DNA from 3 places in the Micromonospora sp. WMMC264 genome. Region 2 is predicted to be linked to each of the others. Evidence: riboswitches for the same ligand, from Rfam matches in the RefSeq annotation. Region 2 holds a riboswitch; each other region holds the start of a gene.
The links. A riboswitch is a leader RNA that binds a small molecule or an ion and turns the genes downstream of it on or off. The one in region 2 is predicted to bind cyclic di-AMP.

Region 1 (6,520 bases), 2.1 Mb from region 2:
GCTGGACCGGATCGCCGACGACCAGCGCCGTCAGATCGCCGGTGTGCTCAAGGTGCGGGACGAGTACAACAGGCAGAAGGAGAAGCTCGACGAGCTGATCGAGCTGGAGACCAAGCAGCAGAACGACCTCGCGGCGAAGAAGAAGCAGATCGACTCGGAGATCAAGCGACTCACCGCGATGCTGCCGGTGACCTCGATCCGCCCGGCGGGCTGCCCGAAGATCGACGGCGTGGTGAGCAGCGCCGCGCGTACCGCGATCGCGACGGCGTGCGCCCAGGTCGGCGACCCGTACGTGTGGGGCGCCACCGGCCCGAACGCGTTCGACTGCTCCGGCCTCACGCAGTACGCGTACAAGGCGGCGGGCATCTCGCTCACCCACTTCACCGGCGCGCAGTGGAACGAGGGCCGCAAGGTGTCCCGTTCCGAGGCGCGCCCGGGTGACCTGGTGTTCTTCGGCTCCGATCTGCATCACGTCGGGCTCTATCTCGGCAACGGGGTGATGGTGCACGCGCCCCGGACAGGCAAACCGGTCCAGGTGTCGAGCATCAACACCCAGCCGCTCGCCGGCTTCGTCCGGGTCACCTGACCTCGGTCACACCGAAAGGCCCCCGGTCCGCATGGACCGGGGGCCTTCGCGTTCTCGGGGAGGGGTCAGCGCGGCGCGCCGACCGGGGACGGCAGGATCAGCACGTCGTCCAGGTTCACGAACATGATCCGGTGGCCGAACTGGACCTGCACGTACTGGTTCTTCCCGCGTACCACGGTCCGGTCACCCGGCGCGGAACCGTCGAACGAGACCGCCCGGTAGTACTCGCCGGGCAGCACCCCGCCGACCGCGTACCGCTGGCCGGCGGCGAACGTGTACTGCAGCGGAGAGATGGCCTGGTACGGGATGGTGTCCGGGTAGGCGGACTGCTCCGGGTAGGCGCGGCCGTACACCGGGATGGTGGCCTTGCCGGGCCGCGGGGTCACCACGAAGCCGGTGGCCCACTTGGCGGTGGGCGCGGAGGCCGGGTTGTGGAACCACGCCTTCTGGCCGAGGTACCAGATCGCGGTCCAGTCGCCCTGCCGGCCGGCGAGCGCGTACGTCTGGCCGGCCGAGGCGCGGGCGCCGTGGTCGGAGATGTACATGGTGTCCGGCGTGCCGTCCGGGCGCAGCCCGAGGTCGTTGACGAGCGGGGCGTCCGGGCTCGGCGCGGTCCGCAGGATCACCGCGGAGGAGCCGCGCGAGGGGCACGGCTGCGCCGGCGGGGTGGGCGTCGGGACGCCCGGCGGCTGCTGGTTGCAACCGGTGAACGCGGGCCGGTTGGTGGCGAAGTCCGGGTCGATGGTGACCAGGCCGGTCTTCGCCGTGCCGGTGCCGCGGAACGGCGCCTTCATCAGGTCGAAGTAGTGCGACCAGTCCCAGTAGGGCCCCGGGTCCCAGTGCATGCCGCCCACGTTGGCGGCGGTGATGCCGGGCACGTTGTCGTGGCCGATGATGTGCTGCCGGTCCATCGGGATGCCGAACTTCAGCGCCAGGTGGCGGACCAGCTTGGCGGAGGTGCGGTACATCGCCTCGGTGTACCAGGTGCCCTGGCCGGCGAAGCCCTCGTGCTCCAGGCCGATGGACTTGGCATTGACGTACCAGTTGCCGGCGTGCCAGCCGACGTCCTTGGTCTTGATGTGCTGGGCGATGTAGCCGTCCACCGAGCGCAGCGTGTAGTGCCAGCCCAGGTAGTCGGCCCGCTTCACCAGGTCGACGCTCGGGCCGAAGTAGCCCTCGGTGTCGTGGATGACGATGTACTCGATCTTCTGCTGCTTCGGCCGGTCAGCCAGGTCGTGGTTGCCGTAGTCGCCCGGGTCGTCGCTGAGCTGCTCGTAGGGCGCGGGAATCCACTCGCAGGCCAGCCGGACCGGGCACTCCAGCCCGTCCGGCCGCTGCGCGGTGCGCAGGCCGAGGCGGGCCAGCCGGGAGCGGTCCGGCTTCGCGGCGGTGGCGGCGAGCGTGACCCGCTGGCCGTCGTCGGTGGTCCGGGTGGCGCCCTGGCCGAGCTGGTCGTAGACCTCGTCGGCGAAGGCCGCCGCCGCGTCGGCGGTGTCCGCGCCGGAGTAGCGGGCCACCGCGGCGTACCAGGCCGCCGGGTCGGTGCCGGCGCCGACCGGCCCGCCCAGAGCCTTCTGGTACGACGACAGCAGCGCCGCGCCGCCGCGGATGTTCGCGGCCGGGTCGGTGCGCAGCGTCCCCGCGTCCAGCCCGGTGAGCGCGGCGGCCGCGTCGAGCGTCTGGAGCGAGGCGCTCGGCAGCGGCGTCTCCCGCGTCGGCGCGGCGGCGGTGGCCGGGTCGAGCTTCAGCGGCCGGGAGTCGTCGCCGCGCGGGTCCTCGTCCTCGTCGACGTGGGCGCTGCCCGGCGTGGCGAGGATGTGCGCGGCGTCGGTCAGGTGCATCGGGCCGTAGCCGCCGCTGGTGCTGGGCTGACCCGGGTGGGTGTCCCAGCGGGACTCCAGATAGGAGACACCGAGCAGCACGTTCTGGGGCACGCCGTACTCGGCCGCGGCGGCGGCGTATTGTTGTTGCCGGTCGCTCGCGGGCGCGGACGTGTCCGGCGCGGCGGTAACCGGGCCGGTGGTCGCCAGCGCGGTGGCCGTGGCCACGGCGGCGGCGAGCAGTATCCGTCTGCCCGACGGCGGGGCGGAGAGATGCATCGAACCTCCTGGACAGGGATGGGGGTCACTGCGTTTCCACCCTCACTCCGCACACCCGCGACGGTCAATACCTTTCCAGTAAGTAATCAGTCGTGAAAGAAAATTTCACCTCCGTGCGCGGTGTGGCGCTGGATCGCGTACGGAGTGTCACGGCGCTGGAAGTTGCGGATCGATAACGGTGGTCCCTACTCTGGTGAATCGTCGGCCGCACGTCTCACCGTCCAACCCGGTCGGTGACGGTCCGACACCGCCGAGTCGCCTCCGGGCGAGCCGGGGAACCAGGTACCTGGGGTGAATCCGCAGCGCTGCTGCGGTAGGGCGGCTCCCTTCCCGCCCGAATCCGTCAGCTAACCCGGTAGGCGGTACGGAAGAAGGAGTACGGACGCCCGGTGGCACTCCATGCCCCGCGGCCGTCGTCGAACCGGTCGGTCGACCGGTCCAGCGCCGCGCCGCGTTCCCGCTGGTCCCGCTTCACCACCGCCCTCGCCGCACTGGTCGGCACCGCCGTCGTACTGACCGGCGGCGCCACTGCGGCACACGCCGAACCCTCGGTCGCCGAGATCGAGGCCCAGATCGACCGCGACTGGAACAAGCTCGAACCGGTCATCGAGCAGGTCAACGACGTACGCGAGCAGCTCGCCGCGCGGCGCAGGCAGGCCGACGCGCTCGGCCGCCAGATCGCACCCCTCCAGGCGCGGGTGGACGCCGCGCTCGGTCAGGTCGGCGGCCTCGCCGCCGACGCCTACAAGGCCGACAACCTCTCCACGGTCAACGCGCTGCTCGGCAGCCGCTCACCCGGTGACCTGGTCGACGGCCTGGAGCTGCTCGACCGCTTCGCGCACCGCCAGCACGAGCAGGTGCGCTCGGTCGCCGCGCTGCGCGACGAGCTGGCGGCGAAGAAGAAGCCGCTGGACGAGATGATCGCCGGCCTGGCGCGCACCGAGGCCCAGCTCGCGGCGAAGAAGAAGCAGATCGACGCCGAGATCGCCAAGCTGGAGAAGCTGCGGCTCAAGGTGTACGGCAAGGGCGGCGGCGGCCCGCTGCGCCCGGCGCCCTGCCCGGCCGGCTATCCCGGCGGCCCGGCCGGAGCGGCGGTGAAGTTCGCCTGCGCCCAGATCGGCAAGATCTACGTCTGGGGCGCCGCCGGCCCGGACCACTTCGACTGCTCGGGCCTCACCATGGCGGCCTGGGCCAAGGGCGGCGTCTCGCTGCCGCACAGCGCACGCCAGCAGCACGGCGTGACGAAGCGCATCAGCCGGGCCGAGCTGCGCGCCGGCGACCTCGTCTTCTACTACAGCGACCTGCACCACGTGGCGATGTACGTGGGCGACGGCTGGGTGGTGCACGCCTCCCAGTCCGGCAAGCCCATCACGATGAAGCGGGTCGACGACGGCGACATCAACAGCTACGGCCGCGTGTAAGGAAGGGCCCCCTCTTAACGCCTCCGGTAGAGGAGGGGGCCCTTCTTAACAACTGCGGGCGGCGTCAGCGCGTCGGCCAGGTGCGCCAGCTCTGCCAGGACCGGCTCGGCGTCGGGCCGCGCTGCCCCTGGTAACGCGAGCCGTAGACGGCCGAGCCGTACGGGTGCTCGGCCGGCGAGGAGAGCCGGAAGATGCAGAGCTGGCCGATCTTCATGCCGGGCCAGAGCGTGATCGGCAGGTTCGCCACGTTCGACAGCTCCAGCGTGACGTGGCCGGAGAAGCCGGGGTCGATGAAGCCGGCTGTCGAGTGGGTCAGCAGCCCCAGCCGCCCCAGGCTCGACTTGCCCTCGAGCCGGCCCGCGAGCTGGTCGCCCAGCGAGATCACCTCAAGCGTGGAGGCGAGCACGAACTCGCCCGGGTGCAGCACGAACGGCTGGCCCTCGGGCACCTCCACCATCGAGGTGAGGTCGTCCTGCTGGACCGACGGGTCGATGTGTGTGTAGAGGTGGTTGTTGAAGACCCGGAAGAGCCGGTCCAGGCGTACGTCGATGCTCGACGGCTGCACCAGCGTGGGCTCGAAGGGCTCCAGCGCGAGCGTGCCGGCCTTGATCTCGGAGATCAGGTCGCGGTCGGAGAGCAGCATCGGAACACCATAGCGACCGGTATGGGTGACCTGCGTGTCGCACTACTTCTTCGTACACGTGTTCGATAGGATGTCCGCATGGCTTCCTGGTCCGAATTCGCCGCCGACGAGCCCCGCCTCGCCGGCGAGATCCGCCTCCTGATGCAGCAGTACGGGCCGGGCTTCGGCTACCTCGCCACGGTCCGCGCCGACGGCGGCCCCCGCGTCCACCCGGTCTCCCCGGTGTTCACCGACGACGGCCTATGGTGCTTCGTCATCGACTCGCCGAAGCGCCGCGACCTCGAACGCGACGGCCGCTACGCGCTGCACTCGTTCCCGCCCGAGGAGAGCGACGACGAGGCGTACGTCGCGGGGCGCGCGCGGCCGGTGACCGACCCGGCCACCGTGACGCGGCTGGCCCGGATCGCCCGCGCGTCGCCACATGGTGACTGGCGGCTGTTCGAGTTCACAGTCGAGGCGGCGATGCTGACCCGGCGCGACCCTGTCGCCCAGCCCGGCGCCGCTCCGCCGCAGGTGCGGGTGTGGCTCGACCCGCTCGGGGCCGAACCGGCCCGGCGTGAGCCGGTGGGCGCGGAGGGCCGGCGCGGCCGGCACGGCTTCGACACCCGCCGCCCGGCCGCCTGACCCCGACCCCGAAACGAGCGGTGCCGGCCCCGTCCGAGGACAGGGCCGGCACCGGTACGCGGTACGAGGCGGTCAGGCTGCGCGGTAGGCGTTCCACGCGGTGAGCATGCGGCTCGCCTGGCCGGCGGTGAACTGGTACATGCAGGAGTCGTACGTGTAGTCCATGAAGTTGGTGATCGGGTCCTTGCCGGCGGTCGAGCAGGTGTCGCGGCCGGTCGGGCACTGGTACGCCGGGGACGCCTCGGCCGGGGTGTCGGAGACGCTGTCGCCCGAGCCGGAGCAGCCGCCCTGGAAGGTGTGGTAGAGGTTCAGCCAGTGGCCGACCTCGTGGGTGCCGGTGTCACCCTGGTTGTAGTTGGTGGCGGTGCCGCCGGGCAGCGACTCGTTGAGCACGACCACGCCGTCCATCTTGTCCAGCGTCCGCTTCGGGAACGTCGCCCAGCCCAGCAGGCTGTCGCTCAGCTCGCCGAGGTAGATGTTCAGCGTGTTCTTGCCGCCCTCACGCAGCGAGGTCTTCATCGAGCGCTCGGCGGAGGAGCCCTGCACGATCGGGTACCACGACGGGTTGGTCACCCGGTTGATCTTCGTGAGCTGGAAGCCGAAGGCGGTGGCGGCGCCGCCGGTCGAGCCCGCGTACGACTGGTTCAGCACGGTGATCTGCTGGTTGATCATCGAGTCGGTGATGTTGCCGCCGGCCCGGGTGCTGTTCTCCTGGATGACGTGCACGACGACCGGGATCGTCACGGTGGCCAGCGGGGTGACCGCGCCGGTCCGGAAGTTGGCCCGCTCGCGCTGCGCGGCGGCGAGGTCGGCCTCCCGGTCCTGGACCTGCTTGGCGGTCAGGTGGTTGGGGTCGAGCTTGGCGTTGCCGCCCTTCGCGACGCGAGCGTTCGCGTGCTCGTCGGCGTGGGCGTCAGCAGGCTCGGCGCAGACGCCGGCCGGGGCGGCCGAGAAGGCCGAAGCAGCGGGAACGACGCCGACGGCGGCGGTGCTGAGCAGCAGCGCGAGGGTCGACGTCGCGACACCGGCGGTACGCCGGGTCAGCAGGTTGGGACGGAGTCCCATGGGCCCACCTCTTTCTGACGGCGTGCCAGGGGGTGTGTCACGCCGGTGCGGAAACGTGGGGCAGACGTTACATCCCATCGAT
Region 2 (10,871 bases):
AGGTCGGGGGCGAGCCAGCGCCCGGGCCAGCGGCGCTCCAGCAGCGGCGCCCAGGGCAGCCACACCTCGCCGGTGGCGCCCATGCCGTGCAGGAGAATCAGGTGCCGGTTCCCCGTCGCTTCACCCATTGGCGCAGTCTGCCACCGCCCGCCCCGGACACGCGAGACCAAACCCGACCGACCCGCCCCCACGCCCCACGCCGCCCGCCCTCGCCCTCGCCCTCGCCCTCGCCGCCGATCTTGGAGTTGTGGTGCCTTCCATAGCGGGCGAGCCGGGCATACCAGGCGCCACAAGTCCAAGATCGACGCGCCGAGAGGGCGGCGGGCCAGGGCGGGTGGGGACGGGGAAGGCCGGCGCCCCGGGAGGGGTGCCGGCCTTCCGGGGGTGCGGAGGGTCAGGCGGAGTAGCCGCGGCTGGCGATCCAGTGCGCCAGGTCGATGGTGGTGAGCCAGTACGACGGCAGCGACGGGTCGGCCGAGTCGGCGATCCGCACGATCCGGCCGTCGTCCTTGTAACCGATCACCGCGACGTAGTGGCCGCCCGGGAACGAGTGCCAGCCGCCGTTGGTGTCGGTGGCGGTGCCGGCGACGTTCGCGACGACCCCGCGGCCGTTGCTGATCGCCTCGACCACGTCGGCCTGGAGCCGGTCCATCTGGGCCGGGCTGGCCGAGCCGGGAATCATCCGGGTCCGGTACGGGTTGCCCTTGACCTGCTGGTTGAGCACGCGCGTGGTGTCCTCGGCCGAGTTGGTGCCCATCTCGGTGGTGCCGAGCGGGCCGGCGAGGGCGTCCTGGCTGCGCTCGATGCCGGTGGCGCTGAGCGCGTTGCGCACGGCGGCCGGGCCGCAGTAGTAGTAGTTGATCTGCGCCTGGTAGTCGTAGTCCAGCGTCTTGCTCGACGGCGGCTTCGGCGCGGCCTTGGTGACGTCCGGGTCCGCCGCGGCCTTCTTCGCCGACGGGGAGGCGCTGGGCGACTTGCTGGGCTCGGCGCTCGGCGACGCCGGCGGGACGACGATGCGCGCCTCGCCGCGGCTGGCGGGCTCGCCGAGCCGTGCGCCGAGTTCGGCGACCGAGGCGGTGTTCTCCTGCCGGACCGGGGCGTCCTCACCGGCGGCGAGGGCGGTGCCGGCGCCGGCGGCCAGCACGAGCGCCGCGGCCGATCCGGCGATGATCTGGTACGGGCGTTCGGTGGCGATCCGCCGCAGCTGACGCTTCAGGTGGTGCTTCACGAAATCCTCCACGGGGGGCGTGATCGGCACACGCCGGCCCGGCACGTGGAGGGGTTCACACGTGCTGGCAGGCCGGATGGGCCGGGGGAACGGGTACGCCCGCGATGCCGGGCGCCCAGGGGCGGTTTGCCGGTCGCGTCAGGCGAGCGCGGGTACCGCGGAGCCGTGGAGGCGGGGGGACGATCGAGGGGTGGGCACGAGGATGGGACTCCTTCCGTGGCCGCCGACCGGGTTAGCTGACGGATTCGGGCGGGAAGTACGCCCTACCGCGGCAGTGGCCGCGGATTCACCCCGATGGTGCTCATGGTTCCCCGGTTCGTGATGACACGATTAGGCGGGTCGGCGCGGCGTCGCCTTCTGCGATCGGTTACCGCACCGGACGCGCCGACACTACCGGCGGGTACTGCCCCTGCCAAGCGCTCCCACCTGCGTAAACATGATCCCCGGTAACGGATTTCGGAACAGCCGGTTACTCACTTCACTCAATGGGACAAGCGGTGGTGACGGCGCCCGGGAGGCGAAAAGGGGACAGACGGCGAGCGCCTGACCGGCAATGGCGCGGCTCATTGGCCTGTTCTGCGCTCCACGCCCGTTTCGGCGCCGGGGGTGAGCCGGCTCACCACATTCCGGGTAACAATTCGGTCGCCTCAGCCGACCCGGGCCGGACGCCAGCGGGCGTTGCGGACGGACGCGCCGACCGGCAGGGGGATCGTCGCCACGCCGCGGGACACCGGGGCGGGCCGCACCGCCAGGGTGGCCGCGTACGCCTCGGCGGCGAGCGTACGGGCGGCCTCGGCGGCCAGTTCGGCGTCCCGCCACGCCTGCCGCTCCCGCTCGGCGGCGCTCTCCCAGCCGGTCCGGCGCCGGTCCCGTACGGCCCGGGCCAGCACGATCTCCTGCTCGGCCGGGTGCCGGCGCGGGTCCCACCCGTTGCGGCGCGCCAGCACGTCGGCGAGTTGCCGGGCGGACAGGTCGCCGCGCCAGTGCGCCGTCATGGCGGCGTGGTGCAGCCAGCGCTCCCGGGCCGCGTACTCCGCCGGGGTGCGCGGGGTGCGCGGGGCGGCCAGCGCGGCGGCCCCGGCCAGGCGGCGGGCGGCGCTGTCCGCCTCGTCGTACGCGGTCCAGGCGCGTTCCGCCTCGTCCTGCGCGGCCAGCCACCGTTCCCGGCGGCGACGGGCCGTCTGGGCGGCCCCGGCGGCGGCCACCGCCACCTCCTCGGCGTACCGGACGAGGTCGTCGCGGCGCGCGGCGTCCTGGTCCACCGGATCGGCGGCAGCCTCGGCGACGCCGTCGCGCTCGGGCCGGGCCACCAGCGCGGCGAGCAGGCCGAACGCGAGCAGCATCAGGAAGGACCAGATGGCGGCGGCCTCGGGGACCGCGGTGAGGAAGTGGTAGAGAGCGGTCTGCGACATGGTCGGCACCTCACGGGAAGAACCTGGCGGGAGACTCCGCACGGCCGGTCGGGGCGCGGCGCGGGGGCGCCGGGCCGGCGAGGGGCGGGTGCGGGATGACGTTCGGTGGGTGCGGTGACGGGCGCGGCCCGTGGGCGGATCAGCGGGCGGGCGGGGCCCGCAGGCCGACCGGCGCGGTGATCCGGCCGGCCGGGACCGGCTGCGGGTCGTTCGGGAGCGTGTCGGTGGCCCGTGCGGCGGGCGCGGGTGCGCCGTCGGGACGGGCCTGCCGCTCGGCGGCGCGGTCGGATTCCGGTCGCGGGGCGGCCGGCGTGCTCACGTACGCCGGGCCGGCTGGCGCGGCGGCGCCGGCCGGCAGCGTGACCGCGCCGAACGAACAGGCGACGACCACGGCGAGACTGGCGAGCATCCGGGCGGTCCAGCGCGCCACCCACCACACGGGGCAGGTGAGCGCGATCGGAAGCACGGGTACAAATTACCGCCGAACCCCCACTGACGCACCGCCGCACGGCGTGTCGCGGACCGACCGGCCGGCGTGTGCGCGTGTCAGTCCGGGCGACGCCGCCCGGCGTACTCGATGTCCTCGGCCGGACCGGAGACGGACCGCGCGGCGCCGTCGGCGGCCGCGCCCTCGGCGGGCCCGCGCGGAGCCGGCACGGCCGGTGCGCGCGACGCCGCGCGGGCCCGGCGGGACGGGCCGAGCAGGCGCATCATCGGCACCTCCACCCAGCGGTGCAGCGCGGCGGCCAGCGCGAGCGTGAGCAGCAGGAAGCCGAGCACCGCCAGCGGCCCCCGCCAGCCGGGCAGGCCGGTCCCCCAGTCCCCGGTCAGCCGCAGCACGGTGACCATGACCAGCACGTGCACCAGGTAGAAGGCGAACGAGACCTCACCGAGCCAGATCATCGGCCGGGACCGCCAGGGGGTGGGCCGGCCGCGCACGTCGGCGTCCGCCGCCGCGGCGATGACCAGCAGGTACGCCACGGCGAGCAGCGCCGCCCAGAACTCGGCCGGGATCCACAGCGCGGCGACCACCCAGGTGGTGACGAACAGGCCGGTGGCGACCGCGAGGTTCGGTCCGCGCCAGCGGTGGCGGCGCATCAGCTCGGCGGCGGCCACCCCCATCCAGAACTCCAGCGACCGGGTCACCGGGAAGATCTGGGTGAACCACCACCGCTGCTCCTCCGGCACGAGCTGCTGGCCCGGCCACAGCGCCAGGATGAGCAGCGGCGCCGCGACCAGCACGGTCCGGAGCACCCCGGTACGGGCCCGGCGCAGCCACGGCACCACCAGCGGCAGGCACAGGTAGAACGCCAGCTCGCAGGAGAGCGACCAGCTCACGTTGTTGACGCTGTAGAAGTAGCCGTTCAGCGGGATCCACGCCTGGACCAGGAAGAAGTTGCCGATCGCCGCCCACGGCAGGACCGGGTCGGCGAACCAGGCCGCGACCGCCAGCGCCGCCACGAACGTCACCACGTGGTTCGGGTAGATCTTGGCGAGCCGGCGGCGCAGGAACGTCCACGCCCGCTCCCCGTCCCGGTACGACCAGACCAGGACGAACCCGCTGAGGATGAAGAAGAACTCGACGCCGGACAGGCCGAGGCTGAACGCCTTGTCCACCACCGCCTTCAGGTGCGGCTCGGCGACGATCCCCATGGTCCCGGCGTGGAAACCGAAGACCAGCAGCGCGGCGATCCACCGCAATCCGGTCAGCGACGGCAGGCGCGGGGCACGGGTGACAGTCGGCGCGCTGGTCATTCCGGGCACCCTACCCCGGAGTACCGGGACGTTCCCGGCGAGCCGACGGCCGCCGGGTCACCCAGGGACGGCGGATAGGATTTCCGTTCCTGCACGCGCGGGCGACGCCCGCCGGCACGCCGTGCCGTACGGAAGGTGAGCGAACCGGATGCACCAGCGGATCCTGCTCCGCGCCCGCAAGGGCCCGTTCGACGTCCTCACGCCGGAGGAGACGTTCGCCGGCAACTGGATCGGGGACAACAGCGGAAACCTGGTCTTCAGCCACGCCGCGCACAAGCTGCTGGCCACCTCCGCGGCGGAGATCACCGCGACCCGCACCCCGGCCGACCCGCGCCTCGCCGACGAGATCAACGAGCGGTACGACGTGTTCGTCGTACCGCTGGCGAACGCCTTCCGTCGCAGCTTCGTGCACCGCCTCGCCCCGCTGACCCGGCTGATCGAACGGCTGAAGATCCCGGTGGTGGTGCTCGGTGTCGGCGTGCAGACGAACGTCGACGGCGACCGCGAGTACCTGCGGCCGATCGACGAGCCGGTGCGCGCGTTCTGCAAGGCCGTGCTGGACCGGTCGCACAGCATCGGCGTACGCGGCGAGGTGACCGCGAGCTACCTGAACACGCTCGGCTTCTCCGACGTGGAGCAGATCGGCTGCCCGTCGATGTTCCTGCACGGCGACACGTTCCAGCTGGCGAAGAAGCAGCCGGAGCTGACCGCCGAGTCGAAGGTCGCGCTCACCATCTCGCCGTACGTCCGCTCGATGGCCTCGGTGGTCCGCCACCACCACGAGCGCTACCCGAACCTGTGCTACGTGCCCCAGGACCTGCGGACGCTCGGCACCCTGCTCTACGGCGACGCGCCCGAGCACCGCGGCCAGAGCAGCGACATCCCGCTGCACACCTCGCACCCACTGTTCGTCGAGGACAAGGTGCGCATGTTCGTCGACCCGTGGACCTGGATGGACCACCTCTCCGGGTACGACTTCGCGTTCGGCACCCGCATCCACGGCACCATCACCGCGCTCGTCGCCGGTACGCCCGGCTACCTGTTCGCGCACGACTCGCGCACGCTGGAACTGGCCCGCTACTTCGACATCCCGCACCGGATCATGCGCGACGTGCCGGCCGACGTGGACGCCGCCGACCTCTACGCCGAGGCCGACTACACCGCGCTCACCGAGGGCCACAAGGCCCGCTTCGAGACCATCACCGCGTTCCTGCGCAAGCACGACCTCGGCATCTCGTTCGACGACGACGACAGCGCCGCCCGCTTCGACCAGCGGGTCCGCGAGACGGTGTTCCCGCCGGCCGTCCGGCCCGCTGCCGCCACCCCGCCGGCCGAGCTGCTGACCCGCATCGAGCGGCTGCGCGACGAGAACGCCAAGCTCACCGGGACCATCGACGCGCTGCGCTCGCAGCAGCTCCGGGAGCGGATCAAGCAGGCCGTCCCGGGCAAGGTCCGCCGGATGCTGCGGCGCTGATCGTCGTACGCCTGTTCTAAACAGGGTACGATCGGCGGCGTGCCCGACGTCGCGTACCAGCCCTCGATGCTCGACCTGGCCGAGCAGGGCCCGACCCTGGGCCCGCTCGCCGGGGCAGTGCGCCGCCACGAGCTGAGCCGCGGCGCCTGGGTCGACCACCTGCCCGGCTGGGTCCGGGGCTCCGACGCGGTGCTCGACACGCTGCGCCACGACGTGCCCTGGCGGGCCGAACGCCGCACCATGTACGACACCGCTGTCGACGTGCCCCGGCTGCTCTGCTGGTACCCCGCCGGCCGGCCGCTGCCGCACCCGGTGCTCACCGCGGCCCGCGACGCGCTCACCCGGCACTACGCGCCCGAGCTGGGCGAGCCGTTCGTCACCGCCGGCATGTGCCTCTACCGCGACGGGCGCGACAGCGTGGCCTGGCACGGCGACACGCTGGGCCGCTCCGCGCACACCGACACCATGGTGGCGATCGTCTCGTTCGGCTCCCCGCGCGCACTGCTGCTCCGCCCTCGCGGCGGAGGCGGCGGCAGCCTGCGGTTCCCGCTCGGCCACGGCGACCTCGTGGTGATGGGCGGCTCCTGCCAGCGCACCTGGGAACACGCGGTACCGAAGACCACCCGCCCGGTCGGCCCCCGCGTCAGCGTCCAGTTCCGTCCCACCGGCGTCGCCTGAGCCCGGGGCGGGCCCACATCCGCGCTGGGCACGTGCTAGAAACAACTCCCAGGGTCGATCACGCCCCCGTCACCCGATGACGCGAAGGGCGACCGATGACCCAGTCCCCCACCTCCCGCTGGTCCCCGTGGACACTGCACGGCGACGGCCGCCAGGTACGCCCCGGCGACGTGGTCGCGCCCGACGAACGGCTCTCCTGGCCGCGCACCGTCGGCGTGGGCGTGCAGCACGTGGTCGCCATGTTCGGCGCCACCTTCACCGTCCCGCTGATCACCGGCTTCCCGCCCGCCACCACGCTGCTCTTCTCCGGGCTCGGGACGCTGCTGTTCCTGCTGATCACCGGCAACCGGCTGCCCTCGTACCTCGGCTCGTCGTTCGCGTTCATCGCGCCGGTGCTCGCCGCGAAGACCGACGGCGGCATCGGCGCGGCCCTCGGCGGCATCGTCGTCGCGGGCGTCGCGCTCGCGCTCGTCGGCGTGGTGGTACAGGTGGCCGGCTCCCGCTGGATCGACGCGCTGATGCCGCCCGTGGTCACCGGCGCGATCGTCATGCTGATCGGCCTCAACCTGGCGCCGGTGGCCTGGGACGGCGGCGGCGCCGGCACCGGCGTGAAGGCGCAGCCGCTGATCGCCGTGGTCACGCTCGTCGCGATCCTGCTCACCACTGTGCTGTTCCGCGGCTTCGTGGCGCGGCTGTCGATCCTCGTCGGCGTGGTGGTCGGCTGGGTGCTCGCCGCGCTGACCGGCAACCTCGACCAGCAGGCCGTACGCGGGCTGCGGCAGGCCGCCTGGGTCGGCTTCCCCGAGTTCCACACGCCGAGCTTCGACGCGCGCGCCGTCGTGCTGGTCATCCCGGTGATCCTGGTGCTGATCGCGGAGAACGCCGGGCACGTCAAGGCGGTCGCCGCGATGACCGGCCGCAACCTCGACCGCGACATGGGCCGGGCGCTGCTCGGTGACGGCGTCGCCACGGTGCTGGCCGGCTCCGGGGGCGGTTCCGGCACCACCACGTACGCGGAGAACATCGGCGTGATGGCGGCGACCCGCGTCTACTCCACCGCCGCGTACTGGATCGCCGGCGGCACGGCGATCCTGCTCGGCCTGTGCCCGAAGTTCGGCGCGCTGATCCTCACCGTCCCGGCCGGCGTGCTCGGCGGCGCCACCACCGCGCTGTACGGCCTGATCGCCATCCTGGGCGCCCGGATCTGGATCGAGAGCCGGGTCGACTTCCACGACCCGATCAACCTGTTCACCGCGGCGGTGGCGGTGATCATCGGTGCCGCCAACTACACGCTGACCGCCGGTGACCTGTCGTTCAACGGCATCGCGCTGGGCACGGCGGCCGCCCTGATCATCTACCACGGGATGCGCCTGATCGCGCGGCTGCGCGGCACCACGCCCGAGTCCCGCCAGTCCCCCGACCCCGAACTCTGACCCCTCCCCTCTCCTCCCCTTCCGCCCGGCCCGGCCCGGCCTCGTTGATCATGAAGTTAGCGGCGCTCGGTATCCGTTTTGTCGCCGCTAACCTCATGATCGACCGTGCAGGGCCGAGGTCTTCCGCCAAAACACCCGGAATGTGCCCCATTACCCTGGGGCAGCCCTGCCCCCGGAGCGCCCGGGCGCGTTGATCAAGGAGTTTAGGGACTGCGGAGAGCGCGAAAAGGCCGCTAACTCCTTGATCAACGCGCGATGGGGGTGCAGCCGGGCACACGAGCGCACGGATCCCGTCAGCAGCTCCGGGTGCCCGGCCCGCTGACGCGCTCACCTCGGTGATCAAGGAGTTTAGGGACTGCAGAGGACACGAAGAGTCCGCAAACTCCTTGATCAACGCGTCGGGGCGGGAGGGGGCGGTCTCCCGCCGCCCTCCCCCAGCTGGCTCGTCAGTCGCGATCGATGTGGTGACCCACCACCGTCGGGCCCAGCATCACGGCGAAACCGGAGCCGTCCCGGCGCGGGTCGGCCGGCGGCAGGTCCACCGGGTCGCCGGTCGCGGTCGCGCCCACCGGCCGCGGGCCGATCCAGGCCACCGACAGGTCCACCTCACCCTTGAGGAACCGCTGCGCGCGTACGCCGCCGGTCGCCCTGCCCTTCGCCGGGTACGCCTTGAACGGCGTCACCTTCACCGTGGCGCCGGTCGAGGTGACCACCATCGGCTCACCGTGCGCCGTGTCGTCGGTGCGGATCGCGCCGAAGAACACCGCCCGCGCCCCGGCGGGCAGGTTGATGCCGGCCATGCCGCCACCCTTGAGCCCCTGCGGGCGCACCACCGAGGCGGCGAAGCGCAGCAGCGACGCCTCCGAGGAGACGAACGCCAGTGTCTCGGCGCCGTCGGTCAGCCAGGTCGCGCCGATCACCTCGTCGCCGTCCCGCAACGAGATCACCTCGAACTCGTCGGAGCGGACCGGCCAGTCCGGCGCGCACACCTTGACCACGCCGGCCCGGGTGCCGAGCGCCAGCCCGGGTGAGCCCTGCGCGGACGGCCCCAGCGGGGCCAGCCCGACGACTGTCTCGCCCGGCTCCAGCGGCACCAGTTCCGCAGCCGACATGCCGCCACGCAGCGACACCGTGCCGGACTGCTCCGGCAGCACCGGCAACGGCAGCACGTCGATCTTGAAGGCGCGACCGGCGCTGGTCACCAGCAGCACCCGGCCCCGCGCGGTGGAGTGCACGATCGCGCGTACCGCGTCGTGCTTGACCCGGCCGCTGCGCCGGCGCGCCTCGGCGGCCTCCTCCGACTCGGCCGCGGTCCGCGCCACCAGCCCGGTGGCGGAGAGGATCACCTGGCACGGGTCGTCGGCCACCTCCAGCGGGCCGGCCGGCACCGAGGCGGCGAGCACCTCCTTGAGGTCGCCGTCGACGAGCGTGGTGCGCCGCGGCGCGCCGAACTGCTTGACCACCGCGGCCAGCTCGTCGGAGACCACCTTCCGAAGCACCTTGTCATCGTCCAGGATCTTCGACAGCTCCGCGATCTCGCCGCGCAGCTTCTCCTGCTCGGCCTCCAACTCCAGCCGGTCGTACTTGGTCAGGCGGCGCAGCGGAGTGTCCAGGATGTAGCTCGCCTGGATCTCGGAGAGCTTGAACTTCTGCATCAGGCCGTCCTTGGCGGCCTGGGCGTCCTCGCTGGCGCGGATCAGCTTGACCACCCGGTCGATGTCGAGCAGGGCGATCAGCAGGCCGTCGACCAGGTGCAGGCGTTCCTCCCGCTTGCGCTTGCGGTACGCGCTGCGCCGGGTCACCACCTCGTAGCGGTGCGCCAGGAACACGTCGAGCAGTTCCTTGAGCCCGAGCGTGCGCGGCTGCCCGTCCACGAGCACCAGGTTGTTCACGCCGAAGGACTGCTCCAACGGGGTGAGCCGGTAGAGGTCGGCCAGCAGCGCCTGCGGGTTCACGCCGACCTTGCACTCCACCACCAGCCGGGTGCCGTTCTCCCGGTCGGTGAGGTCCTTGACATCGGCGATGCCGGTCAGCCGCTTGGTCTTGTTCACCTCGTTGGTGATGGCCGCGATGACCTTCTCGGCGCCGACGCCGTACGGCAGCTCGGTGACGGTGATGGCCTGCCGGCCGCGGCTGCCCTCCAGCGGGCCGATCTCCACCCGCCCGCGCATGCGCACCACGCCGCGCCCGGTCTCGTACGCGCGGCGCACCTCGTCCAGGCCGAGCAGCAGCCCGCCGGTGGGCAGGTCGGGGCCGGGCACGAACTCCATGAGCTTGTCGAGCGTGGCGTCCGGGTGGTTGATCAGCCAGCGGGCGGCCTGGACGACCTCGCCGAGGTTGTGCGGGATCATGTTGGTGGCCATGCCGACCGCGATGCCGGATGCGCCGTTGACGAGCAGGTTCGGGAACGCCGCCGGCAGCACCGTGGGCTGGGTCAGCGAGCCGTCGTAGTTCGGCTCGACGTCGACGGTGTCCTCACCCAGCTCGCCGGTGAGCAGCATCGCCTCCCGGGACATCCGGGCCTCGGTGTAGCGCGCCGCTGCCGGGCCGTCGTCCGGCGAGCCGAAGTTGCCGTGCCCGTCGATGAGCGGGACGTTGAGCGAGAAGTCCTGTGCCAGCCGCACCATCGCGTCGTAGATCGCGGTGTCGCCGTGCGGATGGTACTTTCCCATCACATCCCCGACAATTCGAGCACTCTTGACGTGGCCGCGGTCCGGCCGGTGGCCCTGCTCGTACATCGACCACAGGATCCGCCGGTGCACCGGCTTGAGCCCGTCGCGCGCGTCGGGCAGCGCGCGGGAGTGGATGACCGAGAACGCGTACTCCAGGTAGGAGTCCGAGACCTCGGTGACCAGCGGGTTGTCGAAGACGCGAGCGCCGGCCTGGTCGAA
Region 3 (10,871 bases), 1.6 Mb from region 2:
GCCCGGACGGTTGAACGGGCCGGCCGGGTACCGTCGGTGCCGGGGTGAGCGAGAGGCCGCCTGCCGGAGTTCAGGGAGAGCCACCCGTGTCACCAGCCGACCGACTGCTCGACGACGCCGTCGCGACGGCGCGCGGCACCGACGTACGCGCCGCCGAGCGGGCCCTCGACGGGCTGGTGGTGGCCGACGGCGCGGCGGTGGACGCGGCGCTGCTCGCCCGGCTCACGCGGGACGTGGGCCGGCTCTGGCCGCGTGGCTGGCAGCCCGCCGACCTGGATCGGCTCGCCGTCCGGCGGCTCACCCCGCGCGGTGCCCGGCTGCTGCGCGACGCCATGGCCGCGCAGCGACTCACCCTCCCGGTCCCGGTCCCGGACTGGTTCGACGCGCAGCTCACCGAGGCCGGCGCCCGCTGGGACGACGACGCGGGCTGGCTGGACCGGCGCGCCGACGGCGACCGGATCACCACGTTGCGGGACGCGGTCGACGCGCTCGTCCTGGTGGCGGGGCTGCCGCCGATCGCGGCGCTCCGGCCGCCGCCCGGCTCGGCGGGCACCGCACCCGCCGCCGCGACGCCGAGCGGTTCCCGGATGCTCGACCGGGTACGCGCGCTGCTCGCCAAGGCCGAGTCGACCGCCTACCCGGCCGAGGCGGAGGCGTTCACCGCCAAGGCGCAGGAGTTGATGGCCCGGCACAGCATCGACGCGGCGCTGCTCGACGCCGCCGCCGAGCGCTCCGGCGGTCCGGGCGGCGTCCGGATCGGGGTCGACGCCCCGTACGCGGCGGCGAAGGCGCTGCTGGTCCAGGAGGTGGCGGCGGCGAACCGGTGCGAGTCGGTCTGGTCCGACGACCTGGGCTTCGCCACAGTGCTCGGCTTCCCGGCCGACCTGGCGGCGGTGGAGTTGCTGCACACCTCGCTGCTGGTGCAGGCCACCGCCGCGATGCTGCGCGGACGGCGCGAGCGCGGACAGGCAGGCGGGCGGCGCACCAAGGGCTACGACGAGTCGTTCCTCAACGCGTTCGCGCTGCGGATCGGCGACCGGCTGCGGGAGGCCAGCGCGGCGGCGGCCGGACAGAGCGACGACGACCGCCTGCTGCCGGTGCTCGCGGCCCGCTCGGACGCCGTCCGGGAGCGGGTCGACCAGCTCTTTCCCGGCACCACGCGGCACCGGCTCCAGGTGCGCGACGAACAGGGCTGGGTCTCCGGCACCAGCGCCGCCGACCGCGCCTCGCTCGATCCGGGCCGCCCGGCACGCCGCCCGGTGCGCGGTTCTCGCTGACTTCCTGGCCGATGATGTCGGTTCGGGCGGACCGGCTCCGACCCGTCTGCGAGGCGCCACCGACGGTGGCCCGAACCCGAGGAGTGCACGGTGAAGTACATGCTGCTGATCTGGAACCGGCCCGGCTTCGTGGAGGAGCTGTCCGAGGCGGAACGCAACGCGATCTTCGGCGAGGTCGACGAGATCATGAAGGAGCTGTCCGAGTCCGGTGAGCTGGTCGGCGGTGAGGCGCTGGCGCACCCGTCGCAGGCCCGTACGGCCCGTCCGGCCGCCGGTGGCGGCACCGAGATCACCGACGGGCCGTTCGTGGAGAGCAAGGAGCAGTTCGCGGGCTACCTGACCGTCGACTGCGAGACACCGGAGCGGGCTGCCGAGATCGCCGCGCGCTGGCCGGACGTGCGGCACGGTTTCGGCGTGCTGGAGGTGCGCGCGGTGATGGAGCAGGCCGGGACGGAGATGTGACCTCACCTGCGGTCGAGGACCTGCTGCGCACGCTCGCGCCGCAGGTCCTCGGCGTGCTCGTGCGCCGGCACGGCCAGTTCTACGCCTGCGAGGACGCGGTCCAGGAGGCGCTGCTGGCTGCCGCCGTCCAGTGGCCGGAGCAGGGCCTGCCGGACCATCCCCGAGCGTGGCTGGTCACCGTCGCCACCCGCCGGCTCACCGACGAGTGGCGCGGTGAGCACGCCCGCCGGGCACGCGAGGTCGCGGTGGCGGTCCGGCAGCCCGCGTACGCGACTGTCGCGCCGCCCGCCGACGAGGAGCCGCCCGGCGGGGACGACACGCTGAAGCTGCTGTTCCTCTGCTGTCATCCGGCGCTGCCGGTCAGCGCGCAGGTGGCGCTCACGCTGCGTGCGGTGGGCGGGTTGAGCACCGCCGAGATCGCCCGCGCGTACCTGGTGCCGGAGGCGACCATGAGCCAGCGGATCCGGCGCGCGAAGCAGCGGATCGAGGCGGCCGGCGCGCGTTTCACGCTGCCCTCGCCGGCCGACCGGGACGAGCGGCTGGGCGCGGTGCTGCGCGTGCTCTACCTGGTCTTCAACGAGGGGTACGCGGCGTCGAGCGGCGAGGCGCTGCACCGGGCGGAGCTGACCGCCGAGGCGATCCGGCTGGCCCGCGAGCTGCGCCGGCTGCTCCCGGACGACGGCGAGGTGGCCGGGCTGCTGGCGCTGATGCTGCTCACCGACGCGCACCGGGCGGCGCGTACCGGGCCGGACGGCGAGCTGGTGCCGCTGGCCGAGCAGGACCGCGGCCGGTGGGACCGGGCTGCGATCGAGGAGGGGGTGGCGCTGGTGACCGAGGCGCTGACCTGGTCGTCGCCGGGCCCGTACCAGGTGCAGGCGGCCATCGCGGCGGTGCACGCGGAGGCGCCCACCGCCGGGACCACCGACTGGCCGCAGATCGTCTCGCTCTACCGGGTGCTGGCCCACCTCGCGCCGAACCCGATGGTCACGCTGAACCAGGCGGTCGCGGTGGCCATGGTGGACGGCCCGCGCGCCGGGCTCGCGCTGCTGGAGCCGCTCGACGCCGACGGCCGGACCGCCGGCCACCACCGGCTCACCGCTGTCCGCGCGCATCTGCTCGACCTGGCCGGGGACCGGGCGGACGCGCGGGCCGCGTACCTGGCCGCCGCCCGGGCCACCACGAGCCTGCCGGAACGGCGGTACCTGCAGGCCCGCGCCGCCCGCCTGGCCGGTGACGGGCCGCGCTGATCCGCGCCCGGACAGCACGCCGGGCCGGCCCGTGGGCCGACCCGGTGGGTGTGCGTCGCGTACGTCAGCTCTTGAAGGCGTCCTTGATCTTCTCGGCGGCCTGCTTGAGCTTGGCGCCGGCCTGGTCGTTGCGGCCCTCGGCCTCCAGGCGCTCGTTGTCCGTGGCGCGGCCGACGCCCTCCTTGACCTTGCCGGACACGTCCTGCGACGTGTTGTCGATCTTGTCGTCGAGACCCATGATGACCTCCACTGATGCGATTGCCTGACGACAACTGGTTACCCCGTCGACCGCCCGCCCAATCCCCTCACCCGATCGGGCGGAAGCGCCGCAGCCGCAGGCTGTTGCCCACCACGAAGACCGACGAGAAGGCCATCGCCGCCCCGGCGAGCATCGGGTTGAGCAGCCCGGCGGCCGCCAGCGGCAACGCCGCGACGTTGTAGGCGAACGCCCAGAACAGGTTTCCCTTGATGATCGCCAGCGTGCGCCGGGAGAGCCGGATGGCGTCCGCGGCGGCGGTCAGGTCACCCCGGACCAGCGTCAGGTCGGCGGCCTCGATGGCCGCGTCGGTGCCGGTGCCCATGGCCAGCCCGAGGTCGGCCCGGGCCAGCGCGGCGGCGTCGTTGACCCCGTCGCCGACCATCGCGACCACCCGGCCCTCGCCCTGCAGCCGCTCGACCACCGCGACCTTCTCGGCGGGCAGCACCTCCGCGATCACCTCGTCGATGCCGACCTCGGCGGCCACCGCCTTCGCCACCGTGGCGTTGTCGCCGGTGAGCAGCACCGGGGTGAGCCCCAGTTCGCGCAGCCGCGCGACCGCCGTCCGGCTGGTCGGCTTCACCGCGTCGGCCACCGCGAGCACGCCCCGGGCCCGCCCGTCCCAGCCGGCCAGGATCGCCGTCCGGCCGGCGGCCTCCGCGCCGGTCGCGGCCCGCGCGATCTCCTCGGGTACGTCGAGACCCCGCTCGCGCAGCAGCCGTGCCCGGCCGACCACCACGGTCCGGCCGTCCACGGCGCCGGTCACGCCCAGCCCTTCGGCGTTGGCGAACCCGCCGACCGGCGGCAGCGGTCCGGCTTCGGCCGCGGCCTCGGCGACGGCCCGCGCGATCGGGTGCTCGGAGGCGGCCTCCAGCGCGCCGGCCACCCGGAGCAGTTCGCCGGCGTCCTCGCCGTCGGCGGGCAGCACCTCGGCCAGCGCCATCCGGCCGGTCGTGACGGTGCCGGTCTTGTCCAGCACCACGGTGTCGACCCGGCGGGTGGACTCCAGCATCTCCGGCCCCTTGATCAGCACCCCGAGCTGCGCGCCGCGTCCGGTGCCGACGAGCAGCGCGGTCGGCGTGGCCAGGCCGAGCGCGCACGGGCAGGCGATGATCAGCACGGCCACCGCGGCGGTGAACGCGGCGGTCGTACCGGAGCCGGTGCCGAGCCACCAGCCGAGCGTGCCGGCGGCCAGCGCGATCACGATCGGCACGAAGACGCCGGAGATCCGGTCGGCGAGCCGCTGCACCGCCGCCTTGCCGGTCTGCGCCTGCTCCACGAGCCGTGCCATCTGGGCGAGCTGGGTGTCGCCGCCGACCCGGGTGGCCCGGACGACCAGCCGGCCACCGGCGTTCACGGTCGCGCCGGTCACGGTGTCGCCCGTCCCCACCTCCACCGGCACCGACTCGCCGGTGAGCATGCTGGCGTCGACGGCCGAGGTGCCCTCCTCGACCACGCCGTCGGTGGCGATCTTCTCGCCGGGCCGGACCACGAACCGGTCGCCGACCGCGAGCCGGTCGACCGGGACCCGGACCTCCTGGCCGCCGCGCAGCACCGCGACGTCCTTGGCCCCGAGTTCGAGCAGGGCGCGCAGCGCCGCCCCGGCGGTGCGCTTGGAGCGGGCCTCGAAGTACCGCCCGGCCAGGATGAACACCGTCACCCCGGCGGCGGCCTCCAGGTAGATGTTGCCGGCGCCGTCGCCCCGGGTGATGTCGAGGCTGAACGGGTGCTTCATCCCGGGCATGCCGGCGTCGCCGAGGAACAGCGCCCAGAGCGACCAGCCGAACGCGGCGAGCGTGCCCAGCGAGACGAGCGTGTCCATGGTCGCCGCGCCGTGCCGCAGGTTGACCAGCGCGGCGCGGTGGAACGGCAGCCCGCCCCAGACCACCACGGGGGCGGCCAGCGTGAGCGAGGCCCACTGCCAGTAGTCGAACTGCCAGGCCGGGACCATGGCGAGCACGATCACCGGCAGCGTGAGCACGGCGGAGACCCAGAGCCGGGTACGCGCGACGCGCAGCTCGTCCGCCGGCTCCCCGGCCGCTGCGGCCGCCTGCTCGGGCGGGGGCGGCACCACGGCGGTGTAACCGGTCTTCTCGACGGTGGCGATCAGGTCGGCCGGCGCGATGTCGTCGGCGTACCGGACGGTGGCCTTCTCGGTGGCGTAGTTCACTGTCGCCTCGACGCCGTCCATCCGGTTGAGCTTCTTCTCGATCCGGGCGGCACAGGACGCGCAGGTCATCCCGCCGATCGCCAGTTCGATCAGGTTCGGCGCGGTGGGCAGCGTCTTTCCCGTGGCAGTCATCGCGGCACCTCCGGCGCTCAACTGTGCCCGTGCCCCGGCGTGCCGTGTCCGGCGTCCGGGGTCGGTGCGGTGGTGGATACCGGCGCGGTCGGGTCGCCGGCCAGGACGGTGAATTCGGCGGTGTGCACCGCGTCGCCGTGCCGGAAGTCCAGGTAGAGACGGTACGCCCCGGCCGAGGGCACCTCGGCGGCGAACGTGATCGCCGGACCGGCGGGGGTGCGCCCGTCGCCGGGTGTGCCCTCCGGGTGCACGTGCAGGTACGCCAGGTCGCCCTGCCGCAGCGCCACCAGGTGCCCGTACGCGCCGAGGTAGGGCTGAAGGTCGGTGACCGGTCTCCCGTCGCGGCTGACGGAGAGCGTGAGCCGGCTGGTCCGGCCCGGCTCCGGCGTGCCGGTCAGCGTGACTGTGTAGCCGTCGACGGTGGTGCTGGTCACCGGCGCCGGCAGCGGCCGGGCGGCCAGCTCGCCGGGGACCGTGACGTCCAGGCCGAGGGTCAACGGCTCGCCGCCTTCGGGCGTGAAGTCGGCGAACGCCCGCCACACCCCGGGGCCGTCGAGCGGGGAGGCGACCCGCCAGGTGCCGTCGCCGGCCATCTCCGGGTGGACGTGCCGGAAGCCGGACAGGTCCCGGCGCGCGACGATCAGGTGCATGCGCTTGTCGTGGGCCACCTCGAAGCGGGTGACCGGCGTGCCGTCCGGGCCGGTGATCCGGAAGGCGAACTGCCCGGCCGGCGCGGTGGCGGGCTGGAGCGTGTAGCCGCCTTCGGAGACGAGCAGCCCGCCGGGCAGGTGCGCGTCGGCGCCGTTCTCGTCACCGTGACCGGTGTCGCCGGTCCCGTGGTCGCTGCCGCTGTCGTCGTGGCGGGTCTCGGCGGCCGGGGCGACGGGATCGGCCAGGTTGCCGATCCCGTACGCCGCGCCGAAGACCGCCACGAGGCCGAGCGCGAAGCCGCTGAGCTTCGTCGCCGTGTTCATGGTTTCTCCTCGGTTCTGCGGGTCCCGTGGACCCGTCACGCACCGACGAGGTCGTAGCCGGCCTCGTCGACCGCCGCGCGGACGGTGTCCGTGTCCAGCGGGTTCTGACTGGTGACGGTGACCCGGCCGGTGGCCAGGTCGACCCGGACGCCGGTGACGCCCGGAAGCGCGCTCAGCTCGGTGCTCACCGAGTTGACGCAGTGGCCGCAGGTCATACCGCTCACCTGGTAGGTGCTCTCCATGTCGCCCTCCGATCTCATACCCCCTGGGGGTACAGCCGGAACGTTAGCATACCCCCGAGGGGTACGCTATCCTCGTTCTCATGACCGCTCCGTCCAGCCCGACCCGGGGCTACACCGCCAGCAAGGACCAGCTCCTCGCCCGGCTCCGCCGGATCGAGGGTCAGGTCCGTGGCATCGAGAAGATGGTCGAGGACGACCGTTACTGCATCGACGTGCTGACCCAGATCTCGGCCATCCAGGCGGCGCTGGACAAGGTCGGCCTCGGCCTGCTCGACGGGCACGCGCGGCACTGCATGCACGAGGGCGCCGCCGAGGGCCGGGCCGACGAGATGGCGACCGAGATGATGGCCGCCGTCGGCCGCCTGATGAAGCGCGGCTGAACGGGACCTCCGCCCCTCCGAGCAGGGCACATCGACCCGCGCCGACGCGCCCGTGCGGCCGTACCGTCGAAGTGGCGGGCAGGCCGGCCCCGGCGGACCCGCGGTGACGGACGGAGGGCGGCCCGATGATGTGGCAGAGCCCGATGATGGGCTGGATGTGGATCTGGTCCCTGGCGGTGCTGGCGGTGCTGGCAGGGCTCCTCTGGCTGGCCGTGCGGTGGACCGGCCCGCAGCGGTCCGGGCCGACGGCGGCCCGGCGCATCCTCGACGAGCGGTACGCCCGCGGCGAGATCGACGAGGACGAGTACCGGCGACGCCGGGCCGGACTGGCCTGACCCGCGCGGGGCGCGCGTCACCGGTCACGGTGTCCGGGAGCACCCAGCCGGGCTGCCTACCATGTCGGGGCGACGACCCGGACGTGGTCGACACGTCCGCGCCGGCCCGGTGACCAGACCGGTCCGGCGGACCAGGCGTCGCCGCGACCGTTGGGAGAGACGCCTTGGGTGCCGACCACACCCGCCCCGCACCGCCCACGCCACCGGGCGTACGGCGGCTGCTCGTCGCCGTGGTGGTGCCGCTGTTCGCGCTCACCGTGATCGCCGCGCTGGTGCTCTGGCCCCGGCAGGACCGGGAGCCGGTCGGCGGCGCGGACGTCCCCCGCTACCACGGCACCGTGACCCGGGTGGTCACCGAACCCTGCCCGCCGACGCCGGAGGCCCCGGAGGGCGCGGGCGGCCCCTGCGGCACCGCGACCGTCGCCGCCGAGCAGGGCCCGGACGCGGGACGGCAGGTCGAGACGCCGCTCCCGGCCGGACCGGGCGCGCCCCGGGTCGAGGTCGGCGACAAGATCGTCCTGGTCGAGCTGATCGACCCGGCCGACCCTTCGGTGAAGTCCTACAACATCGCCGAGCACCAGCGCGGCACGCCGCTGATCTGGCTGCTGGTGCTCTTCGCCGCCGCGATCGTGGCGTTCGGCCGCTGGCGCGGGCTCGCCGCGCTCGGCGGCCTGGCGGCCAGCTTCGCCATCCTGCTCGGCTTCGTGCTGCCCGGCATCGGTGGCGGCCAGCCGCCGCTGCTGGTGGCGATCGTGGGCGCCGCGTTGATCATGTTCGTGGTGCTCTACCTGACGCACGGGATCACCGCGCAGACGTCGGTGGCGGTGCTCGGCACGCTCGGCAGCCTGGTGGTCACCGGCGTGCTCGGCCTGCTCGCCACGTCCGCCACCCACCTGACCGGCTTCGGCAGCGAGGACGCCACCACGCTGTCCATGTTCCAGGGCGACGTGGACCTGCACGGACTGCTGCTGGCGGGCATCATCATCGGCTCGCTGGGCGTGCTGGACGACGTCACCGTCACCCAGGCGGCCACCGTCACCGAACTCGCGCACGCCAACCCGGGGCTGTCCCGGCGGCAGCTCTACCGGGCGGCGACCCGCGTCGGCCGGGCCCACATCGCGTCCACCGTCAACACCATCGTGCTGGCGTACGCGGGCGCGTCGCTGCCACTGCTGCTCCTGCTGGTCGCCGACTCCCGCCCGGTGAGCCAGATCCTCACCAGCGAGTTCCTCGCCCAGGAGATCGTCCGCAGCGCGGTGGCCACGCTCGGCCTGATCGCCGCCGTACCGCTGACGACCGCACTGGCCGCGATCGTGACCACCGCCGGACGGCGCGCGCCCGGTCCGGAGCCGGCGTCGCCCGTACCCCCGCCGCCCCGTCCGCCGACCGGACGCGACGACGCGCTGGAGGCGCTCGGCGGCGGAAAGAGTACGGAGGCGACATGGTGACACTCCGCACGGTGACCATCGATTTCAAACGCGACGCTGGTCACGGTGCGCCACGGCGAAATCTCGCTATTGGTCGGCTTCCGGACGTAGATCCGCAGGAGTGCTGTCGGGTAACCTCGCTGCCGGTCACCGCCGAAGGCGCGCACCGGCGCCAGCGGTGCCGCCGCCCAATCGCCTGCGGGCGAGCCGGGGAACCAGGTACATGGGGTGAATCCGCGCGAGCGGTAGGGGCCACTTCCGTCCCGAACCCGTCAGCTAACCCGGTCGGCGGCCGACGGAAGGGAACACTGTGACGCCACCCCTGCGCCGCTGGCTGACACCCCTGGTGGCCGTGCTGGCCTCGCTGGCAGTGCTGGCCGGGCCGAACTCGGCGACGGCGGCCCCCGCCGCGGCGGCCCCGAAGCCGTCCGGGCACGAGGAGGACGGCGAACCACCGCTCATCACCGAGGCGATCGACAGCGCCAACCGGAACTTCCTCCAGGCGAAGGCGAAGCTGGCCAAGTCGCAGGACCGCCAGCGGCGGCTGGCCGCCGAGGTACAGGCGGCACAGGCCGAACTCGAGGCGCTCAGCCCGCAGGTCAACCAGCTCGCCGCCCAGTCCTACCGGACCGGCCGGATGGGCGCGATGGCGATGCTGCTGGAGAGCAACTCGCCCGACTCGTTCGTCCGCCGCGTCAACGCCCTGGACGAGCTGAACCTCCTCAACGCGCAGCGCCTGGCCGCCATCAACGCGGTCAAGAACCGCGCCGAGACGGCCAAGATCGCGCTCGACGCCGAGGTGCGAGAGCAGGAGAAGCAGAAGAACGCGATGGAGCGCGAGAAGGTGCAGGCCGAACGCGCCCTCAAGCTCGTCGGCGGCCTCGGCTTCACCGGCGGCCTGGTCGACGCCACCTCACCGGTCGCCAAGATCGGCCCCGGCCGCACCGCCGACGGCGGCTGGAAGGCCGAGTCGTGCAGCGAGAACGACCCGACCACCTCGGGCTGCATCACGCCGCGGACGCTGCACGCCTACAAGGAGGTCCGGCGCGCCGGCTACACGCGCTTCGTGGGCTGTTACCGGCCGGGCGGGCCGTGGGAGCACCCCAAGGGCAAGGCGTGCGACTGGTCGCTGCAGAACAGCGGCTTCTCACCCTGGCACAACAACGACACCCGCAAGTACGGCAACGACGTGGCCGCCTTCCTCATCCGCAACGCCGACCGGCTGGGCATCTACTACGTGATCTGGAACCGGCAGATCTGGTTCCCGGCCACCGGCTGGAGGTCGTACAGCGGGCCGTCGAACCACACCGACCACGTCCACATGTCGATGCTCTGACCTGGACGCAGCAAGAAGGGGCCGCCCCCGTGGGCGGCCCCTTCGTCGTCCGGCGCTCCGGTCAGCCGGCCAGCGCCGCGTCCGCGTCCGCCGGCGACGAGGGAGCGGGCAGTGACGCCGGGACCTGCGCCACTGTCCGCACCTCGCCGCCGGAGAGCCGGTACGACATCCCCGCCACCGTGCACCGGCCCGCCGCGACCCGCTCGGCCAGCACGGAGGACCGGGCCAGCAGCGTCTCCACGGTCTGCGCGATGTGGACGTCGATGATGCCGTCGAGGTCGTCGATGCCCTGCCGGGCGGCGCGCAGCAGGCTGGGCGAGACCGCGTCCACCACCGCTCCCAGGTGCCCGGCCGGAGCGGCGCCGGTCCGGACCCCCTCCCGGGCGGCCTGGACCGCGCCGCAGGAGTCGTGCCCGAGCACCACCACGAGCGGCGTGCCCAGCACGGTGACCGCGTACTCGACGCTGCCGAGCACCTCGGGCCCGGCGGTGTGCCCGGCGGTACGCACCACGAAGAGGTCACCGAGACCCCGATCGAAGATGATCTCCGCGGCGAGCCGCGAGTCGGAGCAGCCGACGATCACCGCGAAGGGGTGCTGGCCGTCGGCCACCGCCGCCCGGTGCCCGGCGTCCT

Region 1: linked by a shared signal. The riboswitch ahead of O7542_RS25545 (C40 family peptidase) and the one ahead of O7542_RS15710 (C39 family peptidase) in region 2 are both predicted to bind cyclic di-AMP.
Region 3: linked by a shared signal. The riboswitch ahead of O7542_RS23225 (hypothetical protein) and the one ahead of O7542_RS15710 (C39 family peptidase) in region 2 are both predicted to bind cyclic di-AMP.

The regions. Positions count from the first base shown of each region.
Region 1 covers NZ_CP114907.1:5,750,313-5,756,832, reverse strand. Annotated here, with positions in the region: gene O7542_RS25555 (C40 family peptidase) at 1-586, shown strand, start outside; gene O7542_RS25550 (peptidoglycan recognition family protein) at 652-2,685, opposite strand; cyclic di-AMP (ydaO/yuaA leader) riboswitch at 2,924-3,061, shown strand; gene O7542_RS25545 (C40 family peptidase) at 3,075-4,106, shown strand; gene dcd (dCTP deaminase) at 4,171-4,749, opposite strand; gene O7542_RS25535 (pyridoxamine 5'-phosphate oxidase family protein) at 4,828-5,373, shown strand; gene O7542_RS25530 (zinc metalloprotease) at 5,446-6,438, opposite strand.
Region 2 covers NZ_CP114907.1:3,675,333-3,686,203, forward strand. Annotated here, with positions in the region: gene O7542_RS15705 (alpha/beta hydrolase) at 1-128, opposite strand, end outside; gene O7542_RS15710 (C39 family peptidase) at 395-1,228, opposite strand; cyclic di-AMP (ydaO/yuaA leader) riboswitch at 1,435-1,575, opposite strand; gene O7542_RS15715 (hypothetical protein) at 1,876-2,640, opposite strand; gene O7542_RS15720 (hypothetical protein) at 2,780-3,106, opposite strand; gene O7542_RS15725 (acyltransferase) at 3,187-4,395, opposite strand; gene O7542_RS15730 (polysaccharide pyruvyl transferase family protein) at 4,544-5,869, shown strand; gene O7542_RS15735 (alpha-ketoglutarate-dependent dioxygenase AlkB) at 5,936-6,547, shown strand; gene O7542_RS15740 (solute carrier family 23 protein) at 6,643-7,980, shown strand; gene O7542_RS15745 (DNA topoisomerase IV subunit A) at 8,427-10,871, opposite strand, start outside.
Region 3 covers NZ_CP114907.1:5,290,991-5,301,861, forward strand. Annotated here, with positions in the region: gene O7542_RS23175 (DUF2786 domain-containing protein) at 87-1,277, shown strand; gene O7542_RS23180 (YciI family protein) at 1,377-1,739, shown strand; gene O7542_RS23185 (sigma-70 family RNA polymerase sigma factor) at 1,736-2,986, shown strand; gene O7542_RS23190 (CsbD family protein) at 3,051-3,224, opposite strand; gene O7542_RS23195 (heavy metal translocating P-type ATPase) at 3,292-5,544, opposite strand; gene O7542_RS23200 (hypothetical protein) at 5,562-6,518, opposite strand; gene O7542_RS23205 (heavy metal-associated domain-containing protein) at 6,554-6,760, opposite strand; gene O7542_RS23210 (metal-sensitive transcriptional regulator) at 6,841-7,140, shown strand; gene O7542_RS23215 (SHOCT domain-containing protein) at 7,266-7,475, shown strand; gene O7542_RS23220 (YibE/F family protein) at 7,640-8,923, shown strand; cyclic di-AMP (ydaO/yuaA leader) riboswitch at 9,078-9,209, shown strand; gene O7542_RS23225 (hypothetical protein) at 9,213-10,238, shown strand; gene O7542_RS23230 (carbonic anhydrase) at 10,300-10,871, opposite strand, start outside.